DNA from 4 places in the Neobacillus sp. SM06 genome. Region 2 is predicted to be linked to each of the others. Evidence: riboswitches for the same ligand, from Rfam matches in the RefSeq annotation. Region 2 holds a riboswitch; each other region holds the start of a gene.
What was found. A riboswitch is a leader RNA that binds a small molecule or an ion and turns the genes downstream of it on or off. The one in region 2 is predicted to bind S-adenosylmethionine.

Region 1: it holds a riboswitch for S-adenosylmethionine, as region 2 does, so the genes downstream of both, metK (methionine adenosyltransferase) here and ACQYAD_RS04555 (methionine biosynthesis PLP-dependent protein) in region 2, are expected to answer to the same signal.
Region 3: it holds a riboswitch for S-adenosylmethionine, as region 2 does, so the genes downstream of both, ACQYAD_RS00925 (methionine ABC transporter ATP-binding protein) here and ACQYAD_RS04555 (methionine biosynthesis PLP-dependent protein) in region 2, are expected to answer to the same signal.
Region 4: it holds a riboswitch for S-adenosylmethionine, as region 2 does, so the genes downstream of both, ACQYAD_RS01365 (homoserine dehydrogenase) here and ACQYAD_RS04555 (methionine biosynthesis PLP-dependent protein) in region 2, are expected to answer to the same signal.

What each region holds. Positions count from the first base shown of each region.
Region 1 is NZ_JBNWEO010000011.1:95,475-103,095, reverse strand. Features, by position in the region: gene ACQYAD_RS03750 (ABC transporter ATP-binding protein) at 1-88, opposite strand, end outside; gene ACQYAD_RS03745 (ABC transporter substrate-binding protein) at 110-1,129, opposite strand; gene ACQYAD_RS03740 (alpha/beta hydrolase family protein) at 1,349-2,146, shown strand; gene ACQYAD_RS03735 (DUF2584 domain-containing protein) at 2,186-2,428, shown strand; gene pckA (phosphoenolpyruvate carboxykinase (ATP)) at 2,546-4,132, opposite strand; SAM riboswitch class I at 4,388-4,522, shown strand; gene metK (methionine adenosyltransferase) at 4,719-5,918, shown strand; gene asnB (asparagine synthase (glutamine-hydrolyzing)) at 6,157-7,621, shown strand, end outside.
Region 2 is NZ_JBNWEO010000011.1:258,235-265,855, reverse strand. Features, by position in the region: gene ACQYAD_RS04565 (bifunctional homocysteine S-methyltransferase/methylenetetrahydrofolate reductase) at 1-1,529, opposite strand, end outside; gene metC (cystathionine beta-lyase) at 1,526-2,716, opposite strand; gene ACQYAD_RS04555 (methionine biosynthesis PLP-dependent protein) at 2,716-3,828, opposite strand; SAM riboswitch class I at 3,923-4,040, opposite strand; partial or broken gene ACQYAD_RS04550 (hypothetical protein) at 5,409-5,749, shown strand; gene ACQYAD_RS04545 (polysaccharide biosynthesis protein) at 5,700-6,011, shown strand; gene galU (UTP--glucose-1-phosphate uridylyltransferase GalU) at 6,027-6,920, shown strand; partial or broken gene ACQYAD_RS04535 (glycosyltransferase family 4 protein) at 6,969-7,621, shown strand, end outside.
Region 3 is NZ_JBNWEO010000005.1:148,013-155,633, reverse strand. Features, by position in the region: gene sufC (Fe-S cluster assembly ATPase SufC) at 1-753, opposite strand, end outside; gene ACQYAD_RS00935 (MetQ/NlpA family ABC transporter substrate-binding protein) at 1,233-2,069, opposite strand; gene ACQYAD_RS00930 (methionine ABC transporter permease) at 2,085-2,753, opposite strand; gene ACQYAD_RS00925 (methionine ABC transporter ATP-binding protein) at 2,746-3,771, opposite strand; SAM riboswitch class I at 3,931-4,037, opposite strand; gene ACQYAD_RS00920 (hypothetical protein) at 4,166-4,516, opposite strand; gene ACQYAD_RS00915 (thioredoxin family protein) at 4,673-4,984, opposite strand; gene ACQYAD_RS00910 (toprim domain-containing protein) at 4,987-5,343, opposite strand; gene ACQYAD_RS00905 (DUF2231 domain-containing protein) at 5,472-5,954, opposite strand; gene gcvH (glycine cleavage system protein GcvH) at 6,091-6,474, opposite strand; gene ACQYAD_RS00895 (arsenate reductase family protein) at 6,535-6,891, opposite strand; gene ACQYAD_RS00890 (acyl-CoA dehydrogenase family protein) at 7,083-7,621, opposite strand, start outside.
Region 4 is NZ_JBNWEO010000007.1:40,631-48,251, reverse strand. Features, by position in the region: gene argF (ornithine carbamoyltransferase) at 1-57, shown strand, start outside; gene ACQYAD_RS01375 (argininosuccinate synthase) at 134-1,345, shown strand; gene argH (argininosuccinate lyase) at 1,465-2,841, shown strand; SAM riboswitch class I at 2,939-3,051, shown strand; gene ACQYAD_RS01365 (homoserine dehydrogenase) at 3,118-4,353, shown strand; gene ACQYAD_RS01360 (YfhD family protein) at 4,532-4,717, opposite strand; gene ACQYAD_RS01355 (YfhE family protein) at 4,802-4,930, opposite strand; gene ACQYAD_RS01350 (TIGR01777 family oxidoreductase) at 4,999-5,901, opposite strand; gene recX (recombination regulator RecX) at 5,972-6,769, shown strand; gene ACQYAD_RS01340 (SDR family NAD(P)-dependent oxidoreductase) at 6,890-7,564, opposite strand.

The sequences.
Region 1 (7,621 bases), 160 kb from region 2:
CAGAAAGATTGATATCGGAGAGGGCCGTGGTGGCATTGGCTTTGGAAAAATACGTATGATGGACGTCTTCGATTGTTAAGAAACTCATATTCCGGCCTTCCTTTTCAGTTTATTTTTGCATGACTTTGTTAGCGATATCGGTATTAACAAGCGTTTTATAGTCAATTGCTTTTGGCAATTCTCCAGCTTCCTTCATAATGTTTTGCAGATTGTTCCACTCTTTATCATCGAGAATCGGATTGGTGGCATATGTTCCTTGGCTCTTATAGCGATCTACAACCGTTTCTATGATGGAAAGGTTAGTATCTTTGAAATATGGCTGGATGGCTTTGGCAATTTCCTGAACGCTATGCGAATCTACCCACTGCTGGGCTTTATAAATGGCCCGAGTAAAACTTTCAATCTGTTTCGGATTTTTCTTCATATAGCTTTGTTTTGCCATGAAAACCGTGTAAGGCACATGGCCGGATTCGGTTCCAAAAGAGGCAACAATATGACCTTTTCCTTCTTTTTCAAAAATGCTCGCAGTCGGCTCAAACAACTGCACGAAATCTCCGGTACCGGAGGCAAAGGCGTTGGCAATGTTTGCAAAATCAATGTTTTGAATCAGTTTCAAATCCTTATGGGGGTCAATGCCGTTCTTTTTCAGGACAAATTCACCGACCATTTGCGGCATGCCGCCTTTTCGTTGGCCTAAAAACGTTTTTCCTTTTAATTGATCCCATGAGAATTTGTCGATTTTTTCACGGGAAACGAGGAAGGTGCCATCTGTTTGAGTGAGCTGTGCAAAATTGATGACCGGATCATTGGAGCCTTGGGCATAGACATAAATGGATGTTTCGGAGCCGACAAGGGCAATGTCCGTGCCGCCAGAGAGCAGGGCTGTCATTGTTTTATCGCCGCCCCACGTGGTAGTAAGGGTAACATCAAGTCCTTCTTGTTTAAAAAAGCCCTTTGCTAAAGCAACATATTCCGGAGCGTAGAAGATCGAGCGGGTGACTTCGGCAACCCGGACTTTTTCGAGTTTTCTTGTTGGTGTTTGACTTTGGTTGCTATTACAGGCAGCTAAAGGAAAAATAAGCAGGGCAGCTAAAAAGATCATCAGACTAACTCGCAGCCATTTGTTCATTCAATAAACCTCCTTATTCTGGGCAGTACTTGCGCCTAGAATATCGTATGAACTGGGCGGAAAGATGTGAGTGAGGTGTGAAAAATTTTTTGAGAATCGATTTGTCGTTTAGAATAGAAATGGTGGAAACGTTAAAGGGGATAGTGGGAATTATCTTTTGTATGAATCGTTCATCACGCAGGAGAGGTTTTTTACTGATTGTTAAAAAGGACTGATGGTATGGAAATAGAAGAAATGAACGGGCGGATTGTTTCAGTGCAACGTTTCCCTTCACCCAATCCGCAGGTGGAGCTTAATCTGATTACTTATTTTTCGGAGGGTCTGAGGGTGAAGGGGATGCTGGCTATTCCAAAAAATATCCAAACGGATGAGGGGTTTTTGTATTTGCGGGGCGGAATTAAAGGGGTTGGCAAGGTTCGTCCGGCAAGGATTGCTCAATTTGCGGCCGAAGGTTTTACCGTGTTTGCGCCATTTTATCGCGGCAACGAGGGGGGCGAGGGATATGAAGATTTCGCTGGCGATGATAGAGAGGATGCATTTTCCGGTTTTTTATTACTAAAATCATTGCCGGGAATCAAGCGAGTGCATGTGTTTGGATTTTCAAGAGGCGGCGTGATGGCATTGATGACTGGAATCCACTTTCCCGAATGTGCTTCAGTGGTTACTTGGGGTGGCGTAAGCGATATGGAGTTGACTTATTTGGAGCGGCAAGATTTGCGGCGGATGATGAAACGGGTAATTGGCGGTACGCCCGGAAAATATCCTGAACGTTACAAAAAACGTACGCCGTTATACGAAATAGAAAGAATTCAATCGCCTGTTCTCATTATCCATGGTGTTCTTGATCAGAATGTCTCCGTTGAGCATGCTTATCGGCTGGAACGGCGCCTACAGGCACTGGACAAGCCAGTTGAAGCCTGGTACTTTTCCGAATTTACGCATTATTTTCCGCCAAAGGTGAATCGCAAAGTTGTTGAAGATTTAACAATGTGGATGAAAACTATTCCAAAATGGTGATACAATAAAAGAAAATGACGAAATAAAGGAGCGGACGCCATGGGTATGCCCCTTGAATTGAATACGATGATCGTGACAAAAGGAAGGGAACAGCGGATTGAGGAAAATCTTTTTTTGGTGGAGAAGGCTGGTTACCGGCTGTATCCGATTGATATTCCGATCGATGTGCGAAAAACAATTGAGAGCGACTCAAGTGGAACAGGGCTGATTAAAAAAGTTACCTGGCAGGAAGGAAAAACCTTTGTAACCTATGAACTGGTTTCGCTTAATACAACCAACTGAAAAAAACCCCTTAAAAGGGGTTTTTGGTTGTGAACATTTTTACTGAAATGGGCCTTCCTTTTCCGAAATTCCGACCGCTCTACTGAGGTGTCTGTTTTTTCCGAAATTCCCACCGTTTTACTGAAGTGGGCCACCTTTTCTGGAAATTTCCATTGCGACATCTGTGAATTTTTTGAAATTCTCACGGAATTTTGCGGCCAGCTCTTTAGATTTTTGCTCATACCTTTGCGGATCCGCCCATGTTTTTTGCGGTTGCAGTACTTCATCGGGAACGCCGGCGACATGAACAGGAATATTTAAGCCGAAAACGGCATCCTGCACGGTTTCAACGCTATTGAGTTCACCCTCAAGTGCTGCTTGAACCATAGCGCGAGTATACGACAGTTTCATGCGGCTGCCGCTGCCATATTCACCGCCGGTCCAGCCCGTATTCACTATAAAGACATTGGCATTGTGCTCCAGTATTTTTTCCCCTAGCATTTCCGCATAGCGCGTTGCCGGAAGAGGCAGGAATGGCGCGCCAAAGCAAGTCGAGAATGTTGCTTCAGGAGAAGTCACCCCGCGCTCGGTGCCCGCAAGCTTGGATGTATAGCCGCTTAGGAAATGGTACATCGCTTGCTCTTTTGTCAGTTTGGCAATTGGCGGCAATACGCCGAAGGCATCCGCCGTCAAAAAGACAATCGTGTGAGGATGGCCGGCAACGCTAGGCTTCACAATATTGTCAAGAGCTTCAAGCGGATAAGCAGCACGAGTATTTTCCGTTAATGTGCTGTCATCATAGTCGGCAATTCGGGAATTAGGGTTAATCATGACATTTTCCAAAACTGCGCCAAATTGGATTGCGTCAAAAATTTGCGGTTCTTTTTCCCGTGATAGGCTGATCGTTTTAGCGTAGCAGCCTCCTTCAATATTAAACACCCCATTTGATGACCAGCCGTGTTCATCATCACCGATTAAGCGCCGATTCGGATCGGCTGACAGTGTTGTTTTTCCCGTGCCGGATAAACCGAAGAATAGAGCAACATCGCCTTCTAGACCGACATTCGCTGAGCAGTGCATCGACAATACATTGGCTTCAGGCAGCAAGTAGTTCATTACCGAGAAAATCGATTTTTTCATTTCTCCGGCATATTCCGTTCCGCCGATTAAAATGACTCTGCGCTCAAAAGAAATAATAATGAATGTTTCGGAATTCGTCTCATCAAGAGTGGGATCTGCTTTAAAATTTGGTGCCGAAAGAATCGTGAATTCTGATTCATGGGTATGCATCTCTTCCACTGTTGGACGGATAAAAAGCTGTTGGGCAAACAAATTATGCCAGGCGAATTCATTGATGACTTGAATGGGAAGCTGATGTTTTTTGTCCGCGCCAGCGAAACCGTTAAACACAAAAAGTTCCTCTTGCTGATCCAGGTAGTTGATCATTTTATCATAAAGTCTGGAGAAGGCTTCTTCCGATATTGGCTGGTTTGTCGGTCCCCAAGCTATTTTTTCTTTTACCGAGCGTTCTTGGACAATAAATTTATCTTTAGGGGATCGCCCTGTATATTTACCGGTCGACACACTCACAGCTCCAGTTGAAGTCAGCAATCCTTCTCCACGGCTTAACACTTTTTCCACTAATTGCGGAATAGATAGCTGGACATGAACATTGTCCTTCTTTACCAATTTAACGTGCCCATTTGGAATGTGAACAGAATTCATCGACGAAAAACCTTCCTTTACAATAGTTTTGATGTAGTTTGTTAAAATTAGTATAACACTTTCACTGGAATAGTCTATACTAATTAAAGGATTTATAAAATTATTGTTTGTATGATTCGTGATTCTCCTTGAAGATTCCTGCATGATAATAGGAGAAACCTGATTTTGATGGATTGATTTTTTCGTGAAAAATTGTTTGAAAATCATTGACACTGTTCGACATCGTACGTTATGATGTTACCTTGAACGGATACTCTCTTATCCCGAGCTGGTGGAGGGACAGGCCCAATGAAACCCAGCAACCTGCTAACGCGGAATGCAGCTGAAAAAAGCAATTTTCCGAGCAAAGGTGCTTAACCTGATGCAAGGCTTGACCTTGAACGATAAGAGTGAAAGGCGTGGAAACAGCAAGCTTTCAACCTTTCCTCACATTGGAAAGGTTTTTTGTTTATCTCAAAACACGTCATCGAGAGATTTCATAAAAAACCTATGTTTATTTCATACTAGTAGGGATGAGTTCCGTATCAAATAGAGGTGAAACGGTATGTAGAGCCTCGCCTTATTTTGAAATAGAGGAGGAATTCAGATGTCAACAAAACGTCGTTTGTTTACTTCTGAATCAGTAACTGAAGGTCATCCGGATAAAATCTGCGACCAAATTTCTGATTCCATTTTAGATGCCATTTTAGCAAAAGATCCGAATGCACGGGTTGCAGCCGAAACTTCAGTGACAACTGGTTTAGTTTTAGTCGCAGGAGAAATTACAACCTCTACTTACGTCGATATTCCAAAAATTGTTCGGGAAACGATTAAGGGCATTGGCTACAATCGCGCAAAGTATGGTTTTGATTCTGAGACATGTGCCGTGTTAACTTCAATCGACGAACAGTCCCCAGATATTGCTATGGGTGTGGACAAGGCGCTTGAGGCCCGTGAAGGCCAAATGACGGACGAAGAAATTGAGGCAATCGGTGCCGGAGACCAAGGGTTAATGTTTGGTTTTGCCTGCAATGAAACAAAAGAGCTTATGCCGCTTCCAATTTCGTTAGCCCATAAGCTGTCCCGCCGGTTAACAGAAGTGCGCAAGGAAGAAATCCTTCCCTATTTACGCCCAGACGGAAAAACGCAAGTAACGGTTGAGTATGATGAAAATGATAAGCCGGTTCGGATTGATACAATCGTAATTTCAACGCAGCATCATCCTGAAATTGAACTGGAGCAGATTCAGCGCAATATCAAGGAATATGTCATCAATCCGGTTGTTCCCGAAGAATTGATTGACGAAAATACAAAGTATTTTATCAATCCGACTGGCCGTTTCGTGATCGGCGGGCCACAAGGAGATGCAGGTCTGACTGGTCGGAAAATCATCGTTGATACGTATGGCGGTTATGCTCGTCATGGCGGCGGTGCATTCTCTGGTAAGGATCCGACAAAAGTCGACCGTTCTGCGGCATATGCGGCTCGCTATGTTGCCAAAAATATTGTTGCAGCTGGCCTTGCTGATAAAGTGGAAGTGCAGCTTGCCTATGCGATTGGTGTTGCCAAGCCGGTTTCCATCTCGATTGATACATTCGGAACGGGAAAAGTTAGCGAAGATCTTTTAGTTGACCTTGTCGGCAAAAACTTTGATCTTCGTCCTGCAGGCATTATTAAGATGCTGGATCTTCGTCGCCCGATTTACAAACAAACAGCAGCATATGGCCATTTCGGACGCAACGATCTGGATTTGCCATGGGAGCGCACAGATAAAGCTGCTGCACTAAAAGAACAAGCAAATAGGTAAGATTTTTAGAGAGCTGTCACAGTGATGACAGTTCTCTTTTTTAGTGGAGCTTTATACGAATTTTTCTTCTCTATTTCATTTTCATGTTTGTTCGGTTACAATCGTGTAAATTGTGCATGTCTACGGCAAATTTCCTTTCTTTGCAGGTGCAATTTGATCGTGTTTAGTGGTAGTATTAGAGAGATGTATTCAAAAACATTAATGATGAAGTTTTAGAAACGGAGTAGGTGAGTACATAATGTGCGGTTTTATTGGTTGTGTACACGACAAAACCCAAATTTATACAGATGAGCAAAAACAGCTTTTTAAAAATATGAATGACTTGATTACCCATCGCGGCCCGGATGATGAGGGATTCTATTATGATGACCATATCCAATTTGGTTTTCGCCGCTTGAGCATTATCGACATCGAAGCCGGCCACCAGCCACTGACGTATGAAAATGAACGCTATTGGATTATCTTCAACGGCGAAGTTTATAACTATGTTGAATTGCGTGAAGAGCTTCTCAATGAAGGATTGACTTTTGCAACGAACTCCGACACAGAAGTCATTATTGCACTGTTCAGCCATTTGAAAGAAAAAGCGGTTGAAAAGCTGCGCGGGATGTTCTCATTTGTCATCTGGGATAAGCAGGAGCAACTGGTGTATGGAGCCCGCGACCCGTTTGGGATCAAACCGTTTTTCTATATGGAAGACGGGGAGCGCACGTTTTTTGCATCGGAAAAAAAGAGCATTTTGCTTGCACTTGAAAACGATGTGCTAAACTATGACGCCCTTCAGCACTATTTAACCTATCAATTCGTTCCCGAACCGGATACCCTGTCCACCGGCATTAAAAAACTTGAGCCCGGCCATTATTTTACGAAAAAAATGGGCGGGCTGCTGGAAATCAAACGCTACTGGAAAGCGCAGTTTAAACCCGTTCATCAATCGGAGGACGATTTTATCAAAGAAATCAGGGATGTTCTGTTTGATTCGGTGAAAATGCATATGCGCAGCGATGTTCCGGTCGGCTCATTCCTTTCCGGCGGGATTGATTCATCCATTATCGCGTCAATTGCCAAAGAGTTTCATCCGGCGATCAAGACATTCTCTGTCGGTTTTGAACGCAATGGTTTCAGCGAAATTGACGTTGCGAAAGAAACAGCTGAGAAACTGGGGGTGGAAAACATCAGCTATGTGATCACTCCTGAAGAGTATATGGAAGAAGTGCCAAAAATTATGTGGCATATGGATGATCCACTTGCTGACCCAGCCTGTGTACCATTGTATTTTGTTGCTCGCGAAGCGCGGAAGCATGTCACAGTCGTGCTTTCAGGCGAAGGAGCAGATGAACTGTTCGGCGGCTATAATATTTACCGTGAACCGCAATCGTTGGAGGTTTTTAACAAAATTCCACGGGTTGGTAAAGTGTTGTTGAAAGGAATTGCCAACATTATGCCCGAGGGAATGAGAGGCAAAAGCTTTATCGAGCGTGGAGTAACGCCAATGGAGGAACGTTACATCGGCAATGCGAAAATGTTCACGGAAGAAGAGAAACGCGATCTCTTAAACGTTTATCGGACCGGTCTGGAATACACAGATATCACAAAGCCGCTTTATGAGGAAAGCAGGGGCTATGATCCGGTTGACCGGATGCAATATATTGACATTCATACATGGATGCGCGGCGATATCCTTTTAAAAGCGGATAAAATGA
Region 2 (7,621 bases):
TGATCATGGATTTCCCGCAATTTTTCTTCGGAAAAAACAGGCTGGGAAATAAAGTAATCCGCTCCGGCAGTTATTTTTTTCTCGAGCCGCTGTACGGCCTTTTCCAGTGAACGAACGTTTGGGTTAAAGGCTGCTGCAATGCTAAAGGCGGTTTTTTCGCCAAGGTCTTTGCCGGATATGGACAAACCGTTATTCATTTGCTTCATCATTTGGATTAAGTCAAATGATGACAGATCATAAACGGATGAGGCTCCGGGAAAATCGCCGACTCGTGCCGGGTCGCCGGTTATCGCTAGCACATCATGCATCCCAAGCGTGTGAAGTCCCATCAAATGGGATTGCATTCCGATAATATTGCGATCCCGGCAGGAAATGTGAATGAGCGGCCGCATTCCGAGTTTGGTTTTCACCAAATAGCCGAGTGATTCGTTTGAAATCCGGATCGAAGCAAGCGAATTATCAGCTAATGTAATCGCATCAATGCCAGCTTCTTTCAGCGCCTTTGCCCCTTCGAAAAATTTATCGGTATTCAGTTTCCGTGGCGGGTCGAGCTCAACAATTACCGACGGGCTTTCTTTTACCATTTCCTCAAGGCGGGGGAAATCGCGTTTGGCTGGGGGTGATTGAACAGCGATTTTTGTGTCGGTTCGTTTTACTGTCTTCTCTGTTACTGGAGCCGCGTTTTTTAGTTCCGCGGCAATTGCGCGAATGTGTTCCGGCGTAGTCCCGCAGCAGCCGCCAAGCAAGCGGACTCCTTCGTTTCGAAAAGCTTGAGCCGAGCGGCGGAAGTATCCAGCGTCACTTTCGTAATGAAATTTCCCGTCAAGGTAGAAAGGCAGGCTCGCATTTGGATAAGCGGATAAAAAGGCCTTTTTCGGCAGTTCAACTTGCTCAAGTGTTAGCAGCATGTGGTGTGGTCCAAGCCGGCAGTTCAAACCGACTACGTCTGCGCCAAGGCTCTCCAATCGTTTGAAGGCTTCGTTGACGGGCGTTTGATCCTGTAAAATCCCGGGTTCATGAAGCGAGACTTGAGCGATCAGTGGCAGATTGGTTTCCTTGCGGGCAATGGCTACCACCGTTTCGAGCTCTTTTAGATCGTAAAAGGTTTCTAAAAGAATGCCATCGACACCTTCAAGCAGCAGACAATACAATTGTTCACGGAAACTACGTTTAATTTCTTCAAGCGCAATTGAACTTGGCTTTATACCGCGATTGCCGCCCATTGTTCCAAGCACAAAAGTCCCGGTTCCAGCAGCTTGTTTTGCGTTCCGGACAGCCGCACTGTTGATTTCTTTGACAGAATCCTCCAAGCCGTAGCGCTGCAGTTTTAAATAATTGGCCGCATACGTGTTCGTTTGAATCACATCGGCGCCAGCATCAATATATGCCTGATGAATCGCTTGAATTTGCTCCGGTTTGGATAGATTCAATTCTTCAAGGCAGGAGTCTTTACCATAACTATAAAGCAATGTCCCCATTGCCCCATCAGCAATCAACATTTGTTTTTCTAATTTTTGTAAAAAGCTCATACGTTTTCTCCTGGTAAAACAAGCTGCTTTTGCCGTACATGCTCTAGTGCTTGTGAAAAATCATTGATCAAGTCATCCGGATTTTCGAGTCCAACCGATAAGCGGAGCAGGCTGTTTTGAATGCCGCGCTTTTCCCGTTCAGTTTGCGGCATTGCTGCATGCGACATTTTGGCAGGATAGGACAAAATCGATTCCACTGCGCCAAGGCTTACAGCAAAAACCGGAATCTTGACATGTTTGACAAAGATTCGTAAGGCTTCTTCATTTTCCAATTCAAACGATAGCACTGCTCCCGGTCCGTCAGCCTGTAAGGTTTGCACCTTATGCTGCGGATGATTTTTCAAGCCGGGAAAATAAACTGCAGGTACAAGTGGATGGTTTTCGAAAAACTCGGCAAGCTTCTCCGCTGATTTTTGCGATTGTTCCAGACGGACATGAAGCGTTTTTAATCCGCGAAGAACAAGCCAGCAATCCTGTACCCCTAAAACAGCTCCAAATGAATTTTGCAAAAAACCGAGCCTTTTTGCTAAAGCTTCATCTTTCACAACTGCAAGCCCGGCAACGACATCGCTATGGCCGGATAAAAACTTCGTCGCGCTGTGAAGGACAATATCGGCCCCAAGCTCAAGCGGCTTTTGCAAAAGCGGAGTTAAAAAAGTGTTATCGACAAAGGTCAAGGCGCCAATTTCTTTCGCTATTTTGCTGATTGCCTGAATATCGGTTACCTTTAACAGTGGATTGGATGGTGTTTCAACATAAAAGGCTTTTGTATTTGGTTGGATTGCCTGTTTTACTTCTTCCAAATTAGTCATATCAACAAATGTATGTTCAATCCCGAACCGCGATAGAACCTCTGTCACCATTCGGAAGGTCCCGCCATATACATCCTCAGTAATTACCACATGGTCGCCTGAAGAAAGGAGGAGGAAGGCGGTTGAAATGGCCGCCATTCCGGAAGAAAAGGCAAATCCTTTCACACCGCCCTCGAGCTCCGCAATGACATCTTCCAGTGCTTCTCTTGTTGGATTCAGGCTCCGGCTGTAGTCATATTTGCCAAACTGGTCGATTTCGAACTGATGAAACGTTGAGGCATGCTGAATTGGTACGCTGACCGCGCCGTTTGTTGGATCAAATTTATGACGGTTATGAAGGAGCTTTGTTTCAAAGCTGAATTGTTCGTTTTTCATCATGCGTTCACTCCTTGTTTTACATTGGCAAAAGCTTGCTCAAGATCGGAAATTAAATCGGCTGCATCTTCAATTCCAACAGAAAAGCGCAACAGGCGATTGCAGACACCGGATTGAATCCGGATTTCTTCCGGGATGTCCGCATGGGTCTGAGTTGCCGGATAGGTGATCAAGCTTTCCACGCCTCCTAGGCTTTCAGCAAAAGTGATCAATGACAGGCCTTGCAAAAATGGGTTGACCCATGTTTCATCTTTTACACGGAAAGAAAGCATCCCGCCCCTTCCCGGATACAGAACATCAGTGACTCCTTCATGCTGGGAAAGGTATTCGACGATTTGCTTTGCGTTTTTTTCATGCTGTTTCATTCGCAATGCCAAAGTCTTCATCCCGCGCATAAGCAGCCATGAATCGAATGGACTGAGGACACCCCCGGCACCATTATGGTAAAGGGCTAGCGATTCACAAAGCTCCTTTCCTTTGGCAACGATCAACCCCGCGAGTACATCATTGTGTCCGCCTAAATATTTGGTTGCGCTGTGAATGACAATATCCGCACCAAGTTTGATCGGCTGCTGCAATAGCGGGGTATAAAATGTATTGTCAACGATTAACAGGATTCCGTGTTCTTTGGCAATTTTCGCAACGGCCGCAATATCCGTCTGCTGCATAAGCGGATTGGTGGGCGTTTCAAGAAAGATGGCCTTTGTATTTCGGGTAATCTTTTTTTCGATTTCATCGATATTGCTGGTATTAACATAGTGAGCGGTCAAGCCCCATTTTTTATAGCCTTGTTCAAGCAGGCGGTAGGTTCCACCGTATAAGTCTTCGCTTACGAGCCACTCATCGCCAGATTGAAAGAGCGATAGGATGGTAAAAATGGCAGCCATGCCCGAACTACAGGCAAAACCTTGATCCCCGCCTTCTAAATCAGCAATTGTTCTTTCAAGAAGCTGGCGGGTAGGATTTCCTGTCCGGCTATAATCAAACCCGGTCGATTGCCCAATCCCTTCATGCCGGTAGGCTGTTGAAAAATAGATTGGCGGATTCACTGCACCGGTTGCTGTTTCGCTGCGGTTCCCAATTTGAGCTAATTTTGTTTCTAATTTGTACATGACGATCACTCCTTGAAAGTTATAGTTGTTTTTTGTAAATAAAAAAAGTCTTCTATAAGAAGAAGACTTTTGTCATTGTGCGAACGCAGCCGTCTTCTTATCTCCCAAGTTACGCTGATAACTTGATGGACTTAGCACCTTTTCAATCTATAAAACAATTGAAGGTTGCTGAGGTGTCATTGGGCCATTCCCTCGACCTCTCTTGATAAGAAATCAAATATTTTTACTTTTCTTTAAAATTTACTACAATTCTTTGGGAGATGTCAATAATTAATTTGAAAATTAAGTTTGTTAGTGATTGCCAAAACGTATTTCTTAGCAATTTAGGAGCCTGATGCGATTAGAAAAGAGGTCGCTTCTTTGTTACTTGATGTTGCGTCGTGACGCATGAACGGAAAAAAAGCGAGTGATCGCGTCATGAGAAGTGTCGTTATGACGCGGAAACGGAAAAAAGGAGAGTGATCGCGTCATGAGAATTGTGTTCATGACGCATGAACGGAAAAAATCCAGACAAGCGCGTCATGAGAAGTGTGTTCATGACGCATGAACGGAAAAAAAGCGAGTGATCGCGACATGAGAAGTGCCTTCATGACGCATGAACGGAAAAAATGCAAGCAAGCGCGACATGAGAGAGGTGTTCATGACACGGAAACGGAAAAAAAGTGAGTGATCGCGACATGAGAAGTGTGTTCATGACGCATGAACGGAAAAAATCCAGGCAAGCGCGTTATGAGAGAGGTGTTCATGACGCGTAAACGGAAAAAAGGCGAGTGATCGCGTCATGAGAAGTGTGTTCATGACGCGTAAACGAAAAAAAAGGCGAGTAATCGCGTCATGAGAGAGGTTTTCATGTCGCGTAAACGGAAAAAAAGCGAGTGATCGCGTCATGAGAAGTGTGTTCATGGCGCATGAATGGAAAAAATGCAGGCAAGCGCGACATGAGAAGTGTGTTCATGACGCGTAAACGGAAAAAAAGCGAGTAATCGCGACATGAGAAGTGCCTTCATGACGCATGAACGGAAAAAATGCAAGCAAGCGCGTCATGAGAAGTATCTTCATGACGCATGAACGGAAAAAATGCAGGCAAGCGCGTCATGGGAAGTGTGTTCATGACGCGGAAACGAAAAAAAAGGCGAGTAATCGCGACATGAGAAGTGCCTTCATGACGCATGAATGGAAAAAATCCAGGCAAGCGCGACATGAGAGAGGTGTTCATGACGCGTAAACGAAAAAAAAGCGAGTGATCGCGACATGAGAAGTGTCGTCATGGCGCATGAACGGAAAAAATGCAGGAAAGCGCGACATGAGAGAGGTGTTCATGACGCGTAAACGGAAAAAAAGCGAGTGATCGCGACATGAGAAGTGCCTTCATGACGCATGAACGGAAAAAATGCAGGCAAGCGCGTCATGAGAGAGGTGTTCATGACGCGTAAACAGAAAAAAAGCGAGTGATCGCGACATGAGAAGTGTGGTCATGACGCGTAAACGAAAAAAAAGCGAGTGATCGCGTCATGAGAAGTGTCGTCATGACGCATGAACGGAAAAAATGCAGGCAAGCGCGTCATGAGAAGGAACCATTACTTCCAGTTATTAGCGGTGTGGCAGGAATTGAGCAGGCAGTTCGAGAATTAAATATTGATCATATTTTGATTGCGATTCCTTCTTTAAGCAAAAAAGAATTGAATGTCATTTTTCAAGAATGCGCAAAAACGGCAGTAAAAACACAAATTTTGCCAATTCTTGAGGATTTATGACAGGAAAAGTATCCGTACAGCAGTTTCGCGATGTCGAAGTAGAAGATTTATTGGGAAGAGAACCGGTTCAAATGGACATAGAAAGTATTTCGGAATATATTACAAATAAGGTGGTGCTTGTTACGGGGGCAGGCGGTTCGATTGGTTCCGAAATTTGCCGGCAACTTACTTGAAGAGATTGGCATTGAATTTTCAGGGATTCGTCCAGGTGAAAAACTTTTTGAAGAATTGTTAAAGCCGGATGAGGTTCATGAACAGCAGATCTATCCAAAAATCAATATCGGCAAGAAGGCAGAAATCTTTTTAGAAGAAATTGAGGAGATTATCGCGACATTTGAAACTATGGAACAACAGGAACTAAAGGAAAAACTGATCCACCTTGCCAATCATAAAGCAATCACCAAACCATTATTATCTGTTTCTGTTTAAAGGAGTGTACGAGAAATGAAAGTACGAAAAGCCATTATCCCTGCAGCCGGGTTAGGAACGAGATTCCTTCCGGCCACAAAAGCAATGCCGAAAGAAATGTTGCCGATTGTCGACAAGCCGACAATCCAATATATTGTTGAAGAAGCCGTTGCCTCCGGAATTGAAGACATCATTATTGTGACAGGAAAAGGAAAGCGGGCAATTGAAGACCACTTCGACAATTCTTTTGAACTTGAACACAATTTATTGGAAAAAGGGAAAATGGATTTACTGGATGAAGTTCAAAAATCGTCCCGACTTGTAGACATTCATTATATCCGTCAAAAGGAACCAAAAGGATTGGGGCATGCGATTTGGTGTGCGCGCAAATTCATTGGCGATGAGCCGTTTGCCGTTTTGCTCGGCGATGATATTGTGCAGGCAAAAAAACCGTGCCTTCAGCAATTAATGGAACAATATGAAAGATATAATGCTTCCATTCTGGGTGTCCAGTCTGTAGCAGACGAGGAAGTTTCCCGCTACGGGATTGTTGACGCCCAGGCCATCGGTGAGCGCTTCTACAGTGTCAACAGCCTTGTTGAAAAGCCGAAGCAGGAAGAAGCACCGTCCAATCTCGCCATTCTTGGACGCTACATCTTAAGCCCGAAAATTTTTGAAATTTTAGGGGAACAAAGTCCTGGCGCCGGCGGTGAAATTCAACTGACCGATGCCATTTCGACATTGAATCAATTTGAAGCGGTTTACGCCTATGATTTTGAAGGAACTCGCTATGATGTCGGTGAGAAAATGGGCTTTATTCAGACGACGATTGAGTTTGCCTTAAAGCGCGAGGATTTGCGCACAGAGTTAATTGAATATCTTTCAGAGGTTCTCGAAAAAGAACTGATGAAAGAACGTACAAAAGGCTGATTAACATGGCACAAAAAGTTCTTTTTGTTGCTACTGTCGCTGCCTTAGTTAAAATGGTTTAAAGAACAAGGGTGGGAAGTCGATGTAGCGGCAGCTGGCAGTTTAGAGCTGCCATTTGTCGATAAAAAATTTTCGCTCCCGATTCAAAGGGCTCCGTTTCACAAAGAAAATTTCAAGGCATATCAACAGCTGAAAAGCTGATTGATGCAAACCAATACGAAATCGTCCACTGCCACACCCCAATGGGTGGAGCTCTTGGCCGTTTGGCGGCACGACAAGCACGAAAGCAAGGAACAAAGGTTCTTTACACCGCCCACGGTTTTCATTTTTTTAATGTGGCACCGTTCGTGAACTGGCTTGTTTATTATCCAATTGAAAAAATCTTCTCAGCGGTTACGGATTGTTTGATTACAATTAATCATGAAGATTTTCAGCTGGCGCAGCGACACCGTTTCAAGGCTGAGCAAATCAAACATGTTCATGGAGTAGGAGTGAATACGGAACGTTTTCATCCAATCGATCGCGAGCATAAACTTCGGCTGCGGACAACATACGGCTACCAAGAGCAAGATTTTTTAATGATTTACGCTGCGGAATTTAATCAAAACAAGAATCAACAGCTTTTACTCAAAGCATTAGCCAAAATTAAGGACCAGATCCCACAAGCAAAATTGCTGCTTGCGGGAAATGGTCCTCTTTTA
Region 3 (7,621 bases), on a different contig from region 2:
GCCAAGTTCTTTCTTGATCCAGTCATATCCTTCTGCTTCTAAGCGTTGTGCAAGTTCTGGTCCGCCGGATTTCACGACGCGTCCCTGCATCATAACATGCACATAGTCAGGAGTGATATAGTTTAATAAACGCTGGTAGTGAGTAATCACCATACAGCCAAAATCTTCACCGCGCATTTCATTGATTCCCTTTGAGACTACTTTCAAGGCGTCAATATCAAGGCCTGAATCAATTTCATCAAGGATTGCAATTTTTGGCTCAAGCATCATTAATTGTAAAATCTCATTGCGTTTTTTCTCTCCGCCGGAGAAACCTTCATTGACATAACGCTGCGCCATATCGAGATCCATCTCTAGAAACTCCATTTGTTTATCCATTTTACGGATAAATTTCATCAAAGAGATTTCGTTTCCTTCTCCAAGGCGGCTATTAAGTGCCGAACGCAAGAAGTCAGCGTTTGTTACCCCAGTGATTTCGCTTGGATATTGCATGGCCAAAAACAGACCTGCACGGGCACGTTCATCGACTTCCATTTCCAGAACATTTTGTCCGTCCAATGTAATGCTCCCGCTTGTTACCTCATATTTTGGATGACCCATGATTGCCGATGAAAGCGTTGATTTCCCTGTCCCGTTCGGGCCCATGATCGCATGGATTTCGCCGCCTTTTATTTCAAGGTTGACACCTTTTAAAATCTCTTTCCCATCAATTGCTACATGAAGATCTTTGATCGTTAACGTTGATCCAGCCATATATATTTACCTCGCTTTTATAAAAAAATGGTATTAATTGAAAGCATTCTTTCTATTCTCATTCTATTCTCATTACAATCTTATAACAAATGAAATGTGTTAGCAACTCCTAAGCAGTGATAAAGGTCACAAATTAAAAATGATTTTCTTTTTCAATTGGTTATTGGTCTAAATAAGAGGTTTGCTCTTTTCTTAGGAAAAAGCCAGCATGATTCGTTGCCGGCTTTTTCTCATTCTTCCTATTTATATAGGTGCATATCTTCAAGCTCGTTTTATCCGTGAAATTTGTTCGTTTATCCGCGGAACTTTTCCATTTATCCGCGAAGTTTCTCTTTTTATCCATGGATTTTTTTGTTTTATCCGCATTTTTAATTTTTTTTCAAATAAGTTTTCGAAGATCCTGACCCTCTTTAGTATGCAAAAACGGAAATGGAACTATCCTTGTAATAACAAAAAGCAGGCTTATTGCCTGCTTTTTGTTATTTCGAAACCGGTACAACGGCACCTTTGTATTTTTCAAGGATAAAGTCTTGAATTTTTTTTGAGTGCAGTACATCAACAAGTGTTTTGATTGCTGGTTTATTTTCATCGCCTTGGCGCACCGCAATAATGTTCACGTAATTCGGATCAATCGGCTCTTGTGCGATTCCATCTTTTTTCGGATTTAAACCATTGTCAATTGCATAGTTGGAGTTAATCAGAACTGCATCTCCTTCACCGTTTTTAAAGATTTTCGGCAATAAAGACGCTTCGTAATTCGTATCAAATTTCAAGTTCTTTGGATTTTCCACAATGTCTTTAATATCGTACTCTTGAGGATTCACACCTTGTTTTAATTTAATAAGACCTAGCTTCTCAAGCATCCGCAGAAGACGAGGGTGATCGGAAACAGAATTACTCATAATTAGAGTTGCACCATTTGGAAGATCCTCAAGTTTTTTGTATTTTTTCGAATAAACAGCAATCGGCTCAATGTGAATTCCACCGGCATTGGCAAATTTATAGCCGTTTTCCTTCATTTGTACTTCCATATAAGGAATGGTCTGAAAGTAGTTTGCATCCAATTCTTTTGAAGCCAATGCCTTATTTGGCATAATGTAATCCTGGAACGTCTTAATTTGCAGATCAATTCCTTTTTCCTTTAAAATTGGCTGTGCTTCTTTTAAAATTTCAGCATGCGGTACATTGGAAGCACCGATAACCAATTTTGTCAGCTTTTTACCGCCTTGTGCATTATCCTTCGAAGTCGAAGTTCCGCATGCAGCTAAAGCCAGTACCAGCGTTAGCGCCAAAAGCGCTCCTAACCATTTTTTCATTCTAAACATCTCCTTTTATCGTTTATCTATTTTTTTCGTGATGGTATCACCAATAAACTGAATGATAAAGACAATAACCAAAATGATAATCGTAGCAACTAACGTCACATCGTTGCGGTTGCGCTGGAATCCCTCAAGATAAGCAAGATTTCCAAGGCCGCCGGCGCCAATGACACCTGCCATCGCGGTATAGCTGACAAGCGCGATGGCTGTAACCGTAATTCCGGACACAAGTGCAGGCATCGATTCAGGAAGCAGCACTTTCCAAATAATCGTTCCCATTGATGCACCCATCGATTTGGCTGCCTCAATCACCCCTTTATCAATTTCCCGCAATCCAATTTCAACCATTCTGGCGTAAAATGGAGCTGCTCCTACGATCAAAGCTGGCAATGCGGCGTTTTCGCCAATCATTGTCCCGAAAAGGAGGGTTGTGAACGGGATTAAGAGAACAATTAAAATAATAAATGGGATCGAACGAAAAACGTTGACAACGGCACTAATGACAAGATTAACAGGCCGGTTTTCCCACATATTTCCCGGTGAAGTAAGGAACAACAAAAGCCCAAGCAAAATTCCTAAAATAAAGGTAGCCAGAACGGAATAACCTGTCATGTATAGGGTTTGAACCGTTGCATCCCACATTGCCTGCCAATCAATATCCTTAAAATATTGCTTATCCATTTGAAACCACCTCCACTCCTACTTGCTGCGAACGGAGAAAATCAAGGGCTTGCTCAATTTCCTGCTGGTCGCCATCAAGGTGAATAAAGAGGGTGCCATATGAGCCATTTTGCGTTTGTGATATTTTTCCTTGAAGGATATTCACATTCGCTTTTGCATTCCGAATCAAATTGGTAATCACCGGCTGCTCGGCTGCCTCGCCAATAAAGGTTAATTGGACAATTCTTCCAGAATGATATTTTTCAAGCAGGTGATCAACTGTATCTTTTGTCGCCTCAGGTTCGGTTACCTGCTGAACAAACCGTTTTGTAATCGGCTGCTGTGGATTTTTAAATACTTCCAGGACTAATCCCGTTTCAACTACCTTACCGCTCTCCATTACTGCCACCCGATGACAGATTTTACGAATGACATGCATTTCATGGGTAATGAGCACAATTGTTAGACCCAGTCTTTTGTTGATATCAACCAATAAATCCAGGATTGAATCCGTCGTTTGCGGATCCAAAGCAGATGTTGCTTCATCACAGAGCAGGACTTTCGGATTATTGGCAAGTGCCCTTGCGATTCCGACCCTTTGCTTTTGCCCGCCGCTTAATTGTGAGGGGTATGCATTCTCCCTGCCTTCGAGGCCGACAAGCTTGATTAATTCTTGAACCCGCTTCAGCCTATCAGGGCCTTTAATGCCGGCAATCTCCAGCGGAAACGCAATGTTTTCGGCAACGGTTCTTGACCATAACAAATTAAAATGCTGAAAGATCATACTGATTTCCTGACGTGCTTTTCGAAGTTCCTTGCCTTTAATTTTCGATACTTCCTGGCCGGCTACTTTTATTGTACCTTCTGTAGGAATTTCCAATCCATTCAGCATGCGGATTAACGTACTTTTTCCGGCGCCGCTGTAGCCAATAACTCCGAAAATTTCTCCCTCGTCGATTTCTAAATTCACCTTGTCAACGGCGGTTAATTCACCCTGTTTGGACGGGAAAATTTTACGGACATTTTTAACAGATATCACTTCAATCACCTACTTTTTTTCAAATTTATAACCAACCCGCATTTATTTCAAGCGATTCCTGTACAACAGATAGCGTTTGATCGTTGAGCTTAAACCATTCTAGCAAAAAGAAAATGCCTTCCTGCATACTGGCAGAAAGGCATTAGAAAACAAACCTTTCTCCCATCTCCCAAAGCAAACGCTTTGTGTGAATTGGCACCATTTCAATTCGTATTGACGGTTGCCGGGCTTCATTGGGCACATCCCTCCACCTCTCTTGATAAGAGAATCCTCTATTCAATTAACGTTATCGGCTATTCCTAAAATAATTACGGAAACTATCGTATCACGGATAAAAAAAGGTGTCAATAAAAATTTCGACAAAATTCTCGAAATTCTCAACTACCCATTCGTTTTAAACCAAGAACTGTTCCGGTTCGCTTTTTGCTAAATAAAAGATGGACTCCAGCAGCAAGATCGTGCGAAAAGGCGCTTTGATAGACAAAACTTTTTTTTCCGCCAAGGAACGCAATTTTTCCTGTCCCTTCAATAAGGCAATCATTCCCTCTTCTCTGCCCGTCATCTGCCAATTTTCATACTCACCACTATCATTAGGATTCATACACACATCGCCGTCGAAAAAAACCATCGAAACCCGTTCTGCCTCTGTTATCAGCTCGATTGACAGATTGGCTTTCGTAATTAGTGGTTGTACGTGCGCTTTATTCTTGATACCATTGATAAAAAGTTGAACATTATCCTTCATTTTGACCACTCCGAATTAATCGCTCTATACGTATATATTCCGTAGTGGTTCCAATATTCCTTTCAAAATAGTTCGACAATTTCTTTTTAATTTCATCCCTACTGTCGAATATTTCCTGAGAAATATGTAGAAAGCAGCTGCTTTGGCACCTGCTTTCTACAGGATATGCTGATGGACTTTTTCCAATAGATACGGCACAGAATGAAAAGCATAAATCGTTTCAACAACTTGGCCATCTTTGACAAACAAAAGACAGGGCACACTTTCGATTAAAAATGCTTTTGCTGTTTCAGGATAATAATTCAAGTTCATTTTCCCGATTTTCAAATCGATCATTTCGGTGATTACTGTTAGCATTCGGGAAGCCATTTGGCACGTGCCGCACAGCGGTGTATAAAAATAAACAAGCCCGGTAGAATGATCCTCAAAGAAAGTATTTAGCTCTTGCTGGCTCCATTCATTCATCATCGTCAACCCATTTCCAAAAATTCAGCATGTACATCAATATTCGCGCCTAAAAGAATGGTTGCCAAATGCTTTACAGAGGCTGTCGCGACTTCACGGTACATTCGATCAATATGCAAATGCTTGGCTTCAGGAAACTCGCGCTTTAACTGCTTTCGGAGCTTCTCCCCTGCTTCATCTGCATCAACCAATATATAAATGTCTTTATCTACAAGCGATTCGACCAGCTCATCCATTTTATTCATGCTGATTGTACCGTTTGTGCAAATAATTTCAACTGGCTCATTAATAATCTTCTTTACTTTGTTTTTATCAGATTTTCCTTCGACAATAATCACTTTTTCCATCATCATGCTATCCATCCGAGATCACCCATAAAGTTAAGTTGTTCGTTAATGTTAACATATTCGCATACTTTCTTCACGTGCACCCATATATGGTACAACTATAGCATGATCCCCATGTGATCGAGTAGAGGTTTGCTTAGAAATTAGTTCCCCTGATTCCATTTGCCAGACTTTGGCGGATTCACATAGGTTCCGTTCATTTTGACGCCTACTCCTTGGCTGTAGACCATCTTTCCGCCAAAATAACCTGTCGACAAAATTCCTACTGTACTTAAAAGGGATAAAACAAGGTAAGCCGCCAATGATACACGGATCAACTCTTTCTTTTTCAAAACGAAGAATGCGCGGAACGCCACAACCAAAAAGGCAATCAAGGTTGTTAGATCCGCAAGATCCTGATGGTATTCGAATACGTTTGTATTTCCCCTCGCATCGTGCTCAGGGCCTGTCCCGACGGCAATCCATGCGCTGAGAAAGGCGATGAGCCAAAGCCAAAACCCTTTGCGCGGAGAAATTTTCCGCTTGGTGATAAGCGAAAAAACATCATAAATGGTTGCAAAAAGGATTAGGACAATTGGAAAATGAACCATTATTGGGTGAATATGCGAAAACACTTCTTGAAACATTTTTTTCCTCCTCTTTAAACTGCAGGTTGACAGCAGTTTTTCACTCACTAGGAGACATTACCATACGATTTTTAAAAATTTCTTAAAAAAAGAAAAGTACGGTCATCAAACCGCACTTTTCATGTAAATCAAAAAATTAGCTTTCTTGTGTCATTTTATCGTATTGGTCGGCTGTCATCAGCTTATCAAGTTCACTCTTGTCGGATGGCTCGATCACGATCATCCATGCTTTTTCATATGGAGACTCATTAACAAACTCGGGACTGTCGCTCAACTCTTCATTCACTTCAACAACTTTGCCACTGACTGGTGCATAAAGCTCGGAAACAGTTTTAACCGATTCAACACTGCCAAATGGCTCGTCAGCAGTAACCTCATCGCCAACCTCCGGAAGCTCTACAAATACGATATCCCCAAGTTCGGATTGTGCAAAGTAGGTAATTCCAACACGCACTTTAGCGCCTTCATCTTTTACCCATTCATGTTCTTCAGAATAACGCAAATCTTTTGGTGTATCCACTAGCGATCCCTCCATAATGATTTTTAAATTTATTTGATTCTCTTAAAAAGAGAAACCATCCTATCGCCACATTTTTTCAAATTCATCTTCACGAAAGCCAACCGTTACGTTTTTGCCGTCTGTTACAAGCGGCCGTTTAATCAGCATCCCGTCTGAGGCGAGCAAATCAAGAAGTTCAGCATCTGATGCCGTCTTGATTTTGTCCTTTAACCCTAATTCGCGGTATTTTAAGCCGCTTGTGTTAAAAAATTTCTTCAGCTCCAACCCGCTTTTTTTGTACAAATCTTTCAGTTCCTCCCGTGATGGAGGGTTTTCAACAATATGTATTTCTCGGTAGGACAGTTGAAGGTCGTCAAGCCACTTTTTCGCTTTTCGGCATGTCCCACATTTCGGATACCAATAAAATGTCAGCGCCAACTTGTTCACCGCCTTTTTCAGCTAAGGGTATTCATTAGAATAGTACCATATTCATGCGCAAACTCCTAACAATGAAGAATAAAATTTCACAAAAATGATGGATTGTTTGTCGGCGAGCACACCCCTCGCCAAGTGATACCGTCTATTTTCCAACAAATTGCCCTCTTCAATTGAAGAGGGCAATTTGTTTATCAAACAAGATAGCGTTCTGCGTCGATCAGTCGATCGGCGGCTTCACGTTTTTTTGCAATTACATTCGTTGGAGTGTGACGGGTAAACTTTCGAAGGGCCGACAGCATCATGCGAAGGCTGTCACCCGCCTCGGTTGCAACGAGCGTTTCTTTGGCATGCTGCTCGATTTCATTGAACGCTTCCTCGCAGAAAATCTGTGTATACAAGAGCTTTTGCTTGCTCTTCTCAAGCCCATCCCGCGCAATGGCCTTTTCTGTCCTCAACACAACCGATTCCATCGCGTAGGCATTTGAAATGATATCGGCAATATTAACCAACACTTCCTGTTCATGATCCAATTCTTTCCCATATTTCTGAGCCGCGAGTCCGGCAGCCAGCAAACCGATTTTCTTGGCGTTTTTCACAAGGTATTTTTCTTGAGCAAGCGGTGCGTCGCCTGGTTCTTCCGGCATCAGCATCATCAGCTCTTCCTGAAGGCTTTGGGCTTTTTGCAGCAATGGCAGTTCGCCCTTCATCGCTTTTCGCAAATACGTTCCCG
Region 4 (7,621 bases), on a different contig from region 2:
AACCGGCTCCATGCCCAGAAAGCAATTTTGAAAATTTTACTTGAAAAAAAATACTAGCAATTTCTATGCGATTGGATGTATAATAATTCTATCAAATGAATTTTAATACAACATATTGCGAGGGGACAGTAAGATGTCAAAAGAGAAAATTGTTCTAGCCTATTCAGGCGGTTTAGATACATCCGTTTCAGTGAAATGGATTCAAGAAAAATATGGATACGATGTGATTGCGCTCGGTCTTGATGTGGGAGAAGGCAAGGATCTTGAAGCGATTAAAAATAAAGCATTGAATGTCGGTGCCATTAAAGCCTATATGATTGATGCAAAAGAAATGCTGGCAAAGGATTACTTGCTTCCGGCCTTGAAAGCAAACTGTTTGTACGAAGGGAAATATCCGCTATCTTCCGCATTATCCCGTCCGCTCATTTCTAAGCTATTGGTCGAAGTAGCCGAGAAAGAAGGCGCGGTTGCCGTTGCACACGGCTGCACTGGAAAAGGAAACGACCAAGTTCGTTTTGAGGTATCGATTCAAGCTCTGAATCCAAACTTGAAAATCGTTGCTCCAGTACGTGAATGGGGAATGACCCGTGATGAAGAAATCGCGTATGCCGAAAAAAATGGTATTCCGATTCCAATTAATTTGGAAAATCCTTTCTCGATCGATGCCAATATTTGGGGACGTGCTTGCGAAGCCGGCGTACTTGAAAATCCGTGGGCTGAAGCGCCGGAAGCTGCATTTGACTGGACAAATCCGATTGAGCAGACGCCGGATGAGGCAGAATACATTGAGATTGAATTCGAGCAGGGCGTTCCGGTTGCATTGAACGGTGAAAAACTTCCGCTTGTGCAATTAATCGAAACATTAAATATGCTTGGCGGCAAACATGGCGTCGGCCGCATTGACCATATTGAAAACCGCCTTGTTGGCATTAAATCGCGTGAAGTGTATGAAAATCCAGCAGCATTAATTTTAATTAATGCCCATAAAGAATTGGAATTCCTTACACTGCCGCGAGAAGTAACGCAATTTAAAACGCAGATTGACCAGCAAATGGCTAAAATTATTTACGAAGGTCTGTGGTACTCTCCGCTAAAAGCAGCACTGGATGCCTTTATTGAAGAAACGCAAAAAGTCGTTTCGGGAACCATTCGTGTGAAGCTTTTCAAAGGAAACCATACCGTTGTCGGCAGAAAATCCGTCCACAGCTTATACAATGAAGAGCTGGCTACGTATACGAAAGGCGATGCCTTTGATCACAATGCCGCAGTGGGCTTTATTAAGCTCTGGGGGCTGCCAACCAAAGTTTATTCCGAAGTCAACCAAAAAGAAACGGTTTTAAAATAACCGGTTCGCCAGCGATCTCAATTTTGCATATCAAAAAAAACATCGTTTAAAATAAAAGAAGGCATGCCCTCGAAATTTTTTCGAGGGCAAACTTCATATCGGTTCAGGAGGAACAGAGAATGTCAAAGTTATGGGGCGGGCGCTTTACAAAGGAAACGAACAAGCTCGTAGAAGAATTTACTGCATCGATTTCTTTTGATCAAAAATTGGCAAAAGAAGATATTGCCGGCAGCTTGGCACATGTACAAATGTTGGGGGAATGTGGCATTATCCCGTCAGAGGATGCTGGAAAAATAAAGCTTGGCCTGCTTGAGATCAAAAAAATGATTGAGAACAATGAAGTGGAATTTTTAGTTGAAGATGAAGATATCCACATGAATATAGAAAAACTGCTGATCGAAAAAGTCGGTTCGGTCGGCGGCAAGCTGCATACCGGCAGAAGCAGAAATGACCAGGTTGCAACCGATATGCATCTCTATTTGCGCACGAAAACAACTGAACTTATCACGCTGGTTGAGAGCGTGCAGCAAGCCTTGCTGGCACAAGCAAAAGTGAATGTTGAGACATTGATACCCGGGTATACTCATCTTCAGCGCGCCCAGCCTGTTTCATTCGCCCATCATCTTATGGCATACTTTTGGATGTTTGAGCGCGATAAGGAGCGACTGATTGATAGCTTAAAACGGATCAATTGGCTGCCGCTTGGCTCCGGCGCATTAGCTGGGACAACTTTTCCGATTAATCGAGAACGTGTCGCGGATATTCTCGGTTTTGAAACGATTTATCCAAACAGCATGGACGCTGTGAGCGACCGCGATTTTATTTTGGAATTTTTATCGATCGGCTCAATTATTATGACCCATATCTCCCGCCTTTCTGAAGAGTTTGTTCTGTGGTCAAGCCAGGAATTTCAATTTATTGAACTGGACGATTCTTTTTGCACCGGTTCGAGCATCATGCCGCAAAAGAAAAACCCTGACGTACCTGAACTTTTGAGGGGAAAAACCGGCAGAACGTACGGAAACTTAATGGGTCTGTTGACCGTTTTAAAAGGATTGCCGCTTGCTTATAATAAAGATTTGCAAGAAGACAAAGAAGGCATGTTTGATACAGTCGAAACGCTTGAAGGCTCATTAAAGCTTTTGGCACCGATGATCGAAACAATGAAAGTGAATACAAATGTTATGCGTAAAGCGATTAACCATGATTTTTCAAATGCAACGGATATTGCTGACTACTTGGTCCGCAAAGGCCTGCCATTTCGTGAGGCGCATGAAGTCATCGGGAAAATCGTCCTTTATGCGATCCAGCAGGAGAAATTTTTGTTGGATTTGAGCTTTGAAGAGTACCAGCAATTCAGTTCATTATTTGAGGAAGATATTTATGAGGTGCTGGCGCCGGAACATGTCGTTGCGGTCCGCAACAGCTTTGGCGGCACGGCACCTGAGCAAGTAAAAGCCCAAATCGAACTGGCTGAAGCCAAGCTCGGCAAATAAATGACGAAAATTTTTAAAAATATTGACATACCAGTCTGGTTGCGCTAATATGATTTTTATAAATTGACGATGGAAAATGAAAACAATTCTATAAATACTCTTATCCAGAGCGGCGGAGGGACTAGGCCCGATGAAGCCCGGCAACCTTCAAGGTATTCCTTGAAAAGGTGCTAATTCCTGCAGGTTTTTTCGAAACCTGAAAGATAAGAGGAGGAAAAAGCCCTCTTCTTATGAAGAGGGCTTTTTTTAGTCAAAAACAAGAAAGGGTGCGGGATGATGTCAGTTATTCGGGTTGCGATTTTAGGTTTCGGAACAGTTGGTGAGGGTGTATATAAAACAATTCAGTCACACGAGCAAGAGCTCACGGCGATTTTAGGGAAAAAAGTTGAAGTGGCAGCCGTTTTGATTCGCAATCAAAACAAGGTTCGCACTATCGGAGAAAAGGTTTTGGTTACAACCGATTTTGAAGAAATTTTGCGCTTGCCCCAGCTTGATGTTGTGATGGAAGCAATTGTAGAACAGGAGCCAAGCTTTACGTATTTAAAAAAAGCAATCGCCAGAGGCTGCCATATAATCACGGCCAATAAAGAAATGTTTGCCCACCATGGAAGAGAATTGCTTGAAATTGCCGCTCAACACAATGTATCGGTTGGGTTCGAAGCGACAGTGGCAGGCGGTATTCCCATTATTCAAACGCTTCGGCAATTGTTTCATGTCAATCAAGTTCAAAAGATTCAAGGAATTTTAAATGGTACCTCCAATTTTATTCTCACGGAAATGCGCGAGAAGAAGCAATCTTTTGCGTCGGCGTTAAAACAGGCTCAGGAAAACGGTTTTGCAGAAGCCGACCCAACAAATGATATTGAAGGAATCGATGCATTTTACAAACTGATGATTTTAAGCAAAATGGCTTTTGGCCAAGAGCCGAAATGGAATGAAGTCGAACTTCAAGGGATTGCCAAAATCACAAGCGAGTGGATTGCTTTTGCAGAGAAGCTTGGACTAAGATTTAAACATATTGCGACCGTCAGCAAGAATGGCAACCAAGTAACAGGGTCTGTAAAACCCGTTCTTGTAGCAAAAGATCATCCATTTTATTCGATCGAAGGAGTGCAAAATGCGGTCAATATTGTTTCTGATATTGTTGGAAGCATTACATTGCAAGGCCCGGGCGCCGGTATGTTTCCAACGGCAAGCGCCATGCTGGAAGACCTTATTTTTGTTTTGAAAAATAAAGCAGAAACGGTTCTTATGTCAAAGAGGGTAGAAGATGCGGCAAACAGCATCCAGCAGTCAAAAGGTGTCTGGATTGTCGATGGCGTATACAAAAAAAGAACAATCCATTCCATTCACTGGATAAGTGAACTGAAGAATGGCTGTTATTTGCTAAAAGCGGCAGCAGAAGAAATCGCTGAATTGGCAGAACAAAATAAAGGACTCATTTCCTTCCCGATTTATGGGGATGTGGAAAGGTTGAATCAGAAAGAAAGCAAATTGGCTATAACTTTATAACCGAAGTTTTCCACAGACTTATACACAGAATCCCCATACTTATCAACAATGTAATCATCAGTTTGGCAAAGGTTTAATCGAATTATCCACATTATCCAGAGGGAAAGAAGCGGAACCGGAAATTATCCACAATTTAAAAAAGAAGCAGGCTTGATCCTGCTTCTTTCTGAAAGGGTGGTTATTTCTTCTTTGCTCTAGCGCGCTGTGCAGCCGCATTTGACCGTGCTTGTGCCTCTAAATCCTCCTGATCAGCAAGTTCCCGGGAATATTCGACATCGAGTCCGTCTGATTTCAGATTCTTCGGCACTTGTGGAAGTGATGCTTTGTTTTTATCACGAGTTTTATGTTTGTTCGCACGACCCATTGCAAAAAACCCCTTTCGTTTTTTGATGGGGAATGGGATCCCCATTTATATCATCCGCAAAATGAAAAGAGTTATAAATGGTAATTAATGCTTGGATCTCCGTTCGTCAAAACCACCGGCGCGATCGGCCATTTTGAACTCTCTTTGATAGTTAACTTCCTGCATACTCGTTAACGTAAATTTCGGCTTTTCCTTCTTCTTTTTTTCCACCATCGAAAATCATTCCTTTCATCTGTACTTATCCCCATTTTTGCCTTTTTTAAAAGGAATGATACAAACGTTTATGAAAAAATGTCTCTTACTGCATCTGCGAGGTTGGGAAATTGGAATGAATAGCCGTGTTCCATCAATTGGTTTGGCAGAACTTTTTGTCCCTCCAAAACGAGCATACTCATTTCGCCAAGTAAAAGCTGGAGCGCAATGTTTGGAACAGGAAGCCAATGTGGCCGATGGAGAATTTTTGCAAGCTGCCGTGCAAATTCCTTCATTTGCACGGCATGTGGTGCTGTAAAATTAACCGGACCTGCGATTTTCCTGTTTTCAATCACAAATAAAAGAGCATTTACTACATCCTTGATATGGATCCACGACATCCATTGCCTTCCGCTTCCGATTGGACCGCCAACAAAAGCCTGATACGGAAAGACGATTTTCGGCAAAGCGCCTTCCTGCCGATCAAGGATAATACCAAACCGGCACAGTACTGTTCGTACACCGAGCTGTTCAGCTTCTATCGCTTTTTGTTCCCATTTCGTAACCGTTTTGGCAAGAAAGTCATGTCCCGGTTGCGAGGTTTCGGTGAAAATTTCCGTTTCAGAAGTACCATAATACCCGATGGCACTTGCGTTAATGAGCGCGCCCGGTTTTTTGTTCATTTTTTTAAAAACAGCAAGAAGCTCGTCAACCGCATTCAAGCGGCTATCCAGAATTTGCTTTTTTCTTTGTTCTGTCCAACGCCCTTTGCTCAATGATTCGCCGGCAAGATTGATAAAAATCTCTGTGTTCTCGAGATCCTTGAGTGGGTCGCTGGCAGGTGAAAGCCACTGAACAAATCGAACACCACTGTCCGGATTCTTTTTGCTTGAACCTCTTGTTAAAATAATGACTTCATGGTTATTTTTTACTAACGCTCCCGTTAGCGCTTTTCCAACAAATCCGCTGCCGCCCGCAATTGCGATTTTCATATCGACGCCTCCCTTTCGTTTATTTTACGATGATTTTTGAATATGTTAAAGTAATGCTGAGGTGAGAGGAATGGCGGTAATCACAAAAATCACCACCCAGCAAAAAAACAGCGATCGCTACAATGTGTTTTTAGATGAAAAGTTTGCTTTTAGTGTGGATGCGGATATTCTAATCAAATTTCAGCTTAAAAAAGGAATGGAATTGGACGCGTTTTCGCTGACGGAAATTCAATACAGTGACGATATCCGAAAAGCATACAATGCTGGGATCGCTTACTTGGCGCGAAGAATTCGGTCGGAAAAAGAAATCCGGGACTATTTGGCGAAAAAAGATGTGGAAGCCCCGATTGCGAATGAAGTTATCCATCGGCTAACATCACAGAATTATCTAAATGACGGGGAATATGCAGCTGCATATGTTCGGACTCAAATGAACACAACGGACAAAGGACCAGATGTGATCCGGATGGAATTGGCTGAAAAAGGGATTCAAAAAGAGATCATTCAAGATTGCTTGCGGGAGTTTACGGAAGAGCTACAGGTTGAAAAAGCCAAAGGACTGGCTGATAAATTTTTCAAAAAAAATGCAAAAGATTCTTTTCGGATCCTTAAGCAAAAATTGGAGGGTTTGTTGTTACGAAAAGGTTATTCTTTTGATGTGATTCAAAGGGTGAGAGCAGAATCTGCTCAAAAAGGAGTCGGTGGGGATGAACTTGAAGCAATTCGCTATCAGGGTGAGAAACTATGTCGGAAATATTCCCATTATACCGGCTATGAATATGAGCAAAAAATGAAACAGGCCCTATATCGGAAAGGATTTACAATGGACTTAATTGAAAAATTTTTGGACGAGCAGAAACAATCATAGATTATGGTTGTTTCTTTTTTTAGGACGAACCGGTCACTAGTGGCGTTAGTAATGCCCAATTCTCAGGTTAAAAGGGTCAACCGGTCGCTAGGGGCCTTCCTAATGCTTGCCCATCCCCATCTACTTCTTGCTCTCGATCATAATTGAATCTTGATCCATATGGTCGACGATGATTTGCGCAACTTCTTCTGCTGTCCGGAAGCGTGAGGGATCTTTCACATGATCCGAATAATCCCAAAACAGCGTATTCATGCCGCCCATATATGCAGCCGTAAACTTGATACTCGTGCCCTCAAATTCTTTTTGCAGACTCTCTGTAAAACCTCTAACCGCAAATTTGCTTGCCACATAGACCGATTCGTTTACTTTTGGCCGAAGCCCCGCAGTCGAGACAATATTGACAACACGGCCTTCACCCTGATGGAGCAGCAATGGTAAAACTGCTTTGGTCATCAGAATCGTGCCAAGGATATTTGTATCAAGCATTTCTTGAATTTGCTGGTCGGTCAACTGGTCGAACGGTCCAAAATGGCCGACCCCCGCATTGTTGACAAGCCCATATACTTCATAACGCTCATTCAAACCGCTGAGCTCCTCGCCAATCTCTAACGCTTTCCTAATATCCAAACTGAGAAAATCGGCACTGCCGCCGGAAAGTTCAATCAATTCTTTTACCGCTTGCAAATGGCTTTCTGATCTGCCAATTAGCAACAGATGATATCCTTTTTTTGCCAAAAGAAGAGCAAGTTCTTTCCCAAGCCCTGTTCCCGCACCAGTCACAATAAACGTCTTCATCCAATTTCTCCTCACATTTTAGAGTTAAATTCTTTCTTAATCATACAAAATTACCTA